Linked DNA regions of Microbaculum marinisediminis. Each later gene encodes a partner of the first gene's protein in a complex. Links are inferred from orthologs where the notes say so. Each region holds a gene or a part of one and is shown on either strand. Other genes may lie near its edges.

Region 1 (3,841 bases):
AGGTCGAGGCGCTCAGGGCCGAAGGCGTGGAGGCGGTCGTCTTCGAAGGCGCTGCGCCGGGACCGGAGGTGGCGACGGCGCTCGACGGCGCGACGCACGTGCTCCAGTCGATCCCGCCGGGAGAGGCGGGCGATCCGGTGCTGATCCACCACCGTGCGGATCTCGCCGCCCGGTCGGGCACGATCCGGTGGCTCGGCTATCTCTCGACGCTCGGCGTCTATGGCGATCACGGCGGCGCCTGGATCGACGAGACGGCGGCGACCGCTCCTGTGAGCCCGCGCAACGCCCGCCGCGTCGTCGCCGAGCAGGACTGGCTCCGGTTCGGCGAGGAGGCCGGCATCCCGGTCATGCTGTTCCGTATCGCCGGCATCTACGGGCCGGGCCGCAACGCGCTGGTCAATCTGAAGGCCGGAAAGGCGCGGCGGCTGGTGAAGCCCGGCCAGGTCTTCAATCGCATCCATGTCGCCGATATCGCCGGCGTGCTGGAAGCCTCGATGGCGCGTCCGCGCGCCGGCGGCGTCTACAACCTGTCCGACGACGAGCCCGGGCCGCCGCAGGACGTCATCGCCTTTGCCGCGGACCTGATGGGGGTCGCGCCGCCGCCGGAAATTGCCTTCGACGACGCCGAGCTGACGCCGATGGCGCGGAGCTTCTATTCGGCGAACCGCCGCGCGCGCAACGACAGGATCAAGCAGGAACTGGGCGTCGAACTGCAGTACCCGACCTATCGGGACGGGCTGAACGCCTTGTTCGAAGCCGGCGACGGACGGACGTAACGCCGACGCGGCCGCCGGCTCACATGCCGGGCAGGTTCATGCCGGGCGGCAACTGCAGGCCGCCGGTGACGTCCTGCATCTTCTCGGCCATGGCCGCTTCGGCCTTGCGCCGCGCGTCGGCATGGGCGGCGATGATAAGGTCTTCCAGAATCTCGGCTTCTTCCGGCTTGATCAGGCTCGGATCGACCTTCAGGCCGCGCATGCCGCCCTTGGCCGACAGCGTGACGGTGACGAGGCCGCCGCCTGCGGTGCCCTCGACCTCCAGCGCCTCGAGCTCGGCCTGAAGCTCGCCCATGCGGGCCTGCAGCTCCTTGGCCTGTTTCATCATCTTCATGAAGTCCATCATTGCGGTCCTTTCGGATCAATCGTCTTCGTCGTCGGGCGAATCCAGTGTCTCGACCGTACCGGTATCCGGCATGTCGGAGGCAGGGTCGTCGGCCGGTTCGGCGCGGACATCGACGATCTCGGCGCCCGGAAACGCGCTCAGCACCGCCGACACGGTCGGATCGCGGCGCATTGAATCGATCAGCGCCGTGCGGGTCTGCTCGCGCTGCTCGCGGACGGTCGGCGCGCCCTGTTCGCGCGAAACCGCGACGACCCAGCGCTTTCCGGTCCATTCCGACAGTTTTTGCTGCAGATCGTGGACGAGATCGCCAGGCGCGTTGTCGGCGAGCGACATTTCGATGCGTCCCGGCTCGAACCGGACGATGCGCACGAACAGCTCCAGCGCCGAGCGCAGCCTGGCGTCGCGCTTCTCCTCGGCCAGCGCCACCACGGCTTCGAAGGTGCGCGGGAGCGGCAGGTCGACGGCCGGCGCCTGCGGCTGCGGGCTCGGCACGACGCGCAAGGCAGTCGGCCCCGCCGTCGCCTTGGTCGGCACGAAGGTGGGAAGGGTCGGCTTGAAGGCCGACCGCCCGGGCGCCGCCGCGCTCGCCCCGCCGCCGCCGCCCGGATTGCCCGGGCCGCCCGAACCAGCCGCCGGCGTATTGCCCACCGGCGCGCCCTCGTCGAGCCGGCGGATGACGTCCTCCGGGCTCGGCAGGGTCGAGGCGTAGGCGAGCCGCACCAGCACCATCTCGGCGGCCGCCAGCGGGCGCGGCGAACTCTCCACCTCGCCGATGCCCTTCAGCAGGATCTGCCAGGCGCGGCTCAGCTCGGAGACCGGGATCTGCGCCGCGAATTCCTTGCCGCGCTCGCGCTCGGCCTCGGACAGCGACGCGTCCTCGGCGGAAGCCGGCACGATGCGCATGCGGGTGACAAGGTGCACGAAGCCGGCGAGGTCGGTCAGCACCATCTCCGGCGCCGCGCCCTCCGCGTACTGGCTGTCGAGCTCGTTCAGCGCCGCGGCGATGTCGCCGGACATCACCTTGTCGAACAGGTCGACGACGCGGGCGCGGTCGGCGACGCCGAGCATGCCGCGCACTTCCTCCGCCTTCACCTGGCCGCCGCCATGGGCGATGGCCTGGTCTAGCAGGGACAGCGAATCGCGCACCGAGCCCTCGCTGGCCCGCGCGATCATGCGCAGGGCCTCGTCGTCCACGTCGACGGCCTCGGCCCGGGCGATGCCCTCCAGGTGCTTGACCAGCTGGTCGGCGTCGACGCGGCGCAGGTCGAAGCGCTGGCAGCGCGACAGAACGGTGATCGGAACCTTCCGGATTTCCGTCGTCGCGAAGATGAACTTCACATGCTCCGGCGGCTCTTCGAGCGTCTTCAGAAGACCGTTGAAGGCGGCCTTCGAGAGCATGTGCACCTCGTCGATGATGTAGATCTTGTAGCGGGCTTCCGCCGGGCGGTAGCGCACCGCCTCGATGATCTCGCGGATGTCGTCGATGCCGGTATGGGAGGCGGCGTCCATCTCGATCACGTCGACATGGCGCGATTCGAGGATCGCGCGGCAGTGCCGGCCCTCCTCAGGCATGTCGAGCGTCGGCCCGGGCTTCGCGTCGCCGGCGCCTCCGCCGTCCTTCGGCTCGTAGTTGAGCGCGCGCGCCAGGATGCGCGCCGTCGTCGTCTTGCCGACCCCGCGCACGCCGGTGAGCATGTAGGCCTGCGCGATCCGCCCGGTCTCGAAGGCGTTGCGCAGGGTGCGCACCATCGGCTCCTGGCCGATCAGGTCGTCGAAGCTGGAGGGCCGGTACTTGCGCGCGAGCACACGATATCCGGCGGGCGCGACCGTCGAATCGTCCGGTGTTCGCTGATCCATGAAGCGTCCCTGCTCGCGCCGAAAAGGGCCTGCGGCGCCGGCATGCGATGCCGGTTTTGCTTAGGATTAAAGTGGGAGGCTGGACGACAACCCGAACCAGTACTCGTTAGGGCTGCTTCCTTCCGGACCTGACCCGGTTGGCGAGCGGCTCGTCCGCCGCCAACCTCCCTGACACGACTATATCAGACTTGGCGCGCGCCGACGCAACCCCGTTGGCCCGATCCGTGCGGATTGCGCCGCTTTCCACCGAAAATCCTTGCCGGTACCGGCCTCACCACCGATGATCCCGGACGCGGTTCCAGGGGAATCACCCGAAATCCGGAGACCGAATTCCGATGAGCGTCACCTTCAGCCTTCATTCGAGCCTCGCCGCCGACACGATTCCCGTCGCCATGCTGGACCTGTGCGAGGTGCGGCTGATGAACGACGCCAACTTCCCGTGGCTCGTCCTGGTGCCGCGGACGCCGGACGCCATCGAGATCGTCGATCTGGAGCCGGAAACCCGCCATCGGCTGATGGACGAGATCGCGATGGCCAGCGCGGCGCTGCGGTCCGTGACCGGCGCCGAGAAGCTCAATGTCGCCGCGCTCGGCAACCAGGTCGCGCAACTGCACGTCCATGTCATCGCCCGGTTTCGCGATGACGAGGCCTGGCCCGGCCCGGTCTGGGGCGCTGTGCCGCGCAAGGCCTACGACAAGGACGCCCGGGTCGACCTGATCGAAAAGCTCTCCGACGCGTTTCAGGGCCGGTGAGGGCGCGACGCGACTTGCCCGCCCCGGGGCGCGCGTGCGACCGTTCGCGCCAGCCTGACAGGGCCGGGCTGACAGGGCCCGTTTGAAAGGGCCAGGCTGAAAGGAATTCT
Region 2 (3,302 bases), on another replicon or contig:
CCGACCGACTTCGACATCTTCTCGCCGCGGTTGAACAGGAAGCCGTGCGCGAAGACGCGCTTCGGCGGCGCGACACCGGCCGAGAGCAGGAATGCCGGCCAGTAGACTGTATGAAACCGCACGATGTCCTTGCCGATGACATGGAGGTCGGCAGGCCACCACTTCCGGAACGTCTCGCCGTCGGTATCGGGATATCCCACGCCGGTGATGTAGTTCGTCAGGGCGTCGACCCAGACGTACATCACGTGCTTTTCGTCGCCGGGAACCTTCACGCCCCAGTCGAACGTCGTGCGCGAGACCGACAGGTCCTGCAGGCCGCCCTTCACGAAGCTGACGACCTCGTTGTAGCGCTCCTTCGGCATGATGAAGTCGGGATGGTCTTCGTAGAGCTTCAGCAGCCGGTCCTGGAACGCCGACAGACGGAAGAAATAGCTGTTCTCCTCGGTCCACTCGACGGGTGTGCCATTGGGGCCGATCCGAACACCGTCCTCGCGAACGGTCGTCTCGGATTCGGCGTAATAGGCTTCGTCGCGCACCGAGTACCAGCCGGAATAGGTGCCGAGGTAAATGTCGCCTGCCTCGACCATGCGCTCCCAGATCGCCTGGGACGAGGTGTGGTGGCGCGGCTCGGTCGTGCGGATGAAGTCGTCGTTCGAGCACTCGAGCGACGTGACCATCTTCTCGAAAAGCGGCGTGTTGCGGTCGGCGAGTTCGCGCGGGGTCAGCCCTTCCTTGGCCGCCGTCTGCGCCATCTTCATGCCGTGCTCGTCGACGCCGGTCAGGAAATAGACGTCGCGCCCGTCCAGCCGCATGAACCGCGCGATCGCGTCCGTCGCCATGGCCTCGTAAGCATGCCCGATATGGGGGGCGCCGTTGGGATAGGAGATCGCGGTCGTGATGTAGAATTTGGACGTCATGACTGGCCTTACGGACAAGTGCCGGCGCGCCGTTCGTTTCCGCGGCGTCCTTTCAGACGCGAGCCGCGTCGAGCGAAGTCGCGGTGGATACGATACGGAACACCGACAGAAGGGTTAGCGTGCGGTCGAGATTGAGCCTTTCGGCCTCGGCGAGCGCTTGCGTGACCTTTTCCCATACCTCCGCCCAAGGCGCAAGAACGTGGGGCTGGGCGCCGGCACGGGCCGCTTTGCGCATCCGGCCCGCGATCGCGTCGGTGAGCAGCGAGGTCGCCATACGGTAGCGATCCTCCGCACCGCGCCGTCCAAGCGCTTCGGCCAGCTTCTGCGCGGCGACCGGGTCGTGCCGCGGCATGTCGGCGAGAAGCTTGTTGACCGCATGGATGGTCTCGACCGCCTCCTGGGTGGCGAGATCCATGGCCTTGCCGAGACTTCCGCCGCACAGCGCGGCCGCCGTCGCGCGGGCGTCGTCGTCCTGCCCTACCCCGGCGATACGAAGCGCCTCCGCGACCGTCGCGGTATCCAGCGGCTTCAGCGCAAGCCGCCGGCACCGCGACCGTATCGTCGGCAGCAGACGGCCCGGCGAACCGGAAAGGAGCAGGAAAACGGCGCGCTGCGGCGGTTCCTCCAGCATCTTCAGAAGCGCGTTCGCAGACGAGCGGTTGAAGTCGTCGGCGGTGTCGACGATCACGACTCGCCATCCCCCCGTCGCCGATGTGGTCGACAGGAAGCGGGCGACCTTGCGGACCTGATCAACGGAAATCACGGTTGCCGTCGCCCTCCCCTCCTCGTCGCGGGGGCGTTGCAGGACGATGAGATCGGGATGGGACCGGGCGCGGATCTGCCGGGCGGCCGGATCGTCCGCCGGAACGGTGAGATCCCGCGCGGCCTGGACCGCGTCCTCGCCATGATCGGGATGGCCCAACAGGAAGCGGGCGAACCGGTAGGCGAGCGTCGCCTTGCCGACGCCTTCCGGCCCGTCGACCAGCCAGGCGTGATGCAGTCGGCCCGACTTGTAGGCGCTCAACAGGGCCGCCTCGGCGTCGTCATGGCCGATCAGGCACGCGGCGGCCTCCGGTGGGGAGATGGAGAAATCCGGCGGGATCGTTGCAGTCATCGGTCAGGAGGCCGCGTTGGTTCGTGTTCCAGGAGCCTTTGTCCCGGCGTTGTCCTTGCCAGGCAAGGCAATCCGATCCGCGACGGCCGTCCAGATCGCCGCGCCGACTGCGTCGATCGACTCGGATGCGTCGATGACAACGCAGCGCTCCGGCTCCCTGCGGGCGATCGCCAGAAAGGCGTCGCGGAGCTTGCGGTGGCTCTCCAGGTCCACGTCCTCGAAACGGTCGCCGCCGGGGCCGCCGTTCTCGGCGCGCGTCACGGCGCGGGCGCGCTCCAGGCCGATGTGCGGATCGAGGTCGAGTATCAGCGTCAGATCCGGCCAGTCATCGCCGATGACCGCCGTCTCGAAGGCCTCGAGCAGCCGCCGGTCGATGCCGCCCAGCGTGCCCTGATAGGCGCGCGTGGAATCGGCGAACCGGTCGCACAGGACCCATTTGCCCGCTTTCAGCGCAGGACGGATCACTTCGTTCAGGTGGTCGTCGCGGGCGGCATTCACCAGCAGCGCCTCGGCGAACGGTCCCAGCGCCTCGACCCGGCCGGACAGGATCGTGCGGCGCACGATCTCGGCGCCCTTGGTGCCGCCCGGCTCCCGGGTTTCGACGACGTCGATCCCGAGGCCGCGAAGTTTCCCGGCGAGCCGCTTGATCTGCGTCGACTTGCCGGTTCCCTCGCCGCCCTCGAAGCTGATGAACTTGCCCGGCGCCGCCCCCATCGTGCGCGCCTAGTTCTTCGTCGCCATTTCGACGCCGCTATGGACCAGACCGACCATCAACTCGTAGGCCGCGTCGAGCGCGCGGCTGTACAGCGGTCCGATGCCGACGGCGCGCGTGGCGTAGAGCGGAATTCGGCTGATCAGCTCCTGGTCGTTCATGACTTCGAGCTCGCCAACCTGCTGGCCTTCCTCGACGGGCGCGCGAAGCGGGCCCCGATACACGATGCGGGCGCGTAGCTTGGACTTGGCGCCCCGGGGAATGAGGATCTGGATCGGTTCGTGGCCGGCGAGCGGGACCCAGCCGTCCGTGCCGCCGAAGACACCCACCTCCCCGACCGGCTCTCCGGCCTGGAACAGCGTGACCTTCTCGAACGACCGGAAGCCCCAGGCGAGCAGCTTCTGCATCTCGTTGATGCGCTCGTTGCTCGACGACAGCCCGTGGATCGCGGCGATCATCCTCTGGCCGTCCTGGTCGGCGGAGGCGATCATGCCGTAGCCGTCTTCCTCGTCGTAGCCGGTGAACAGGCCGTCGGCGCCCGGGGTCTTGCCGATGATCG

Evidence for each region. The genes of interacting proteins can lie anywhere in the genome.
Region 2: the proteins of MUB46_RS03205 (region 1) and MUB46_RS20025 are in contact, whole or in part, in a cryo-EM structure (PDB 8GIZ), measured with the Escherichia coli proteins. The link is inferred for Microbaculum marinisediminis from one-to-one orthologs.

Annotation. Positions count from the first base shown.
Region 1 is NZ_JALIDZ010000001.1:634,593-638,433, reverse strand. Bases 559-3,446 are described here. They hold MUB46_RS03205 (DNA polymerase III subunit gamma/tau), read right to left. Parts: upstream 2,980-3,446; coding sequence 1,138-2,979; downstream 559-1,137. Other genes in these bases: MUB46_RS03195 (HIT family protein), read left to right, coding at 3,315-3,446; MUB46_RS03210 (YbaB/EbfC family nucleoid-associated protein), read right to left, coding at 796-1,122; MUB46_RS03215 (SDR family oxidoreductase), read left to right, coding at 559-776. Outside these bases: more of MUB46_RS03215, read left to right, coding at 1-558; more of MUB46_RS03195, read left to right, coding at 3,447-3,731. UniProt on the Escherichia coli protein: Part of the beta sliding clamp loading complex, which hydrolyzes ATP to load the beta clamp onto primed DNA to form the DNA replication pre-initiation complex.
Region 2 is NZ_JALIDZ010000010.1:172,514-175,815, reverse strand. Bases 1-2,826 are described here. They hold MUB46_RS20025 (DNA polymerase III subunit delta'), read right to left. Parts: upstream 2,032-2,826; coding sequence 970-2,031; downstream 1-969. Other genes in these bases: MUB46_RS20015 (D-alanyl-D-alanine carboxypeptidase family protein), read right to left, coding at 2,755-2,826; tmk (dTMP kinase), read right to left, coding at 2,035-2,745; metG (methionine--tRNA ligase), read right to left, coding at 1-917. Also shown: more of MUB46_RS20015, read right to left, coding at 2,827-3,302. UniProt on the Escherichia coli protein: Part of the beta sliding clamp loading complex, which hydrolyzes ATP to load the beta clamp onto primed DNA to form the DNA replication pre-initiation complex.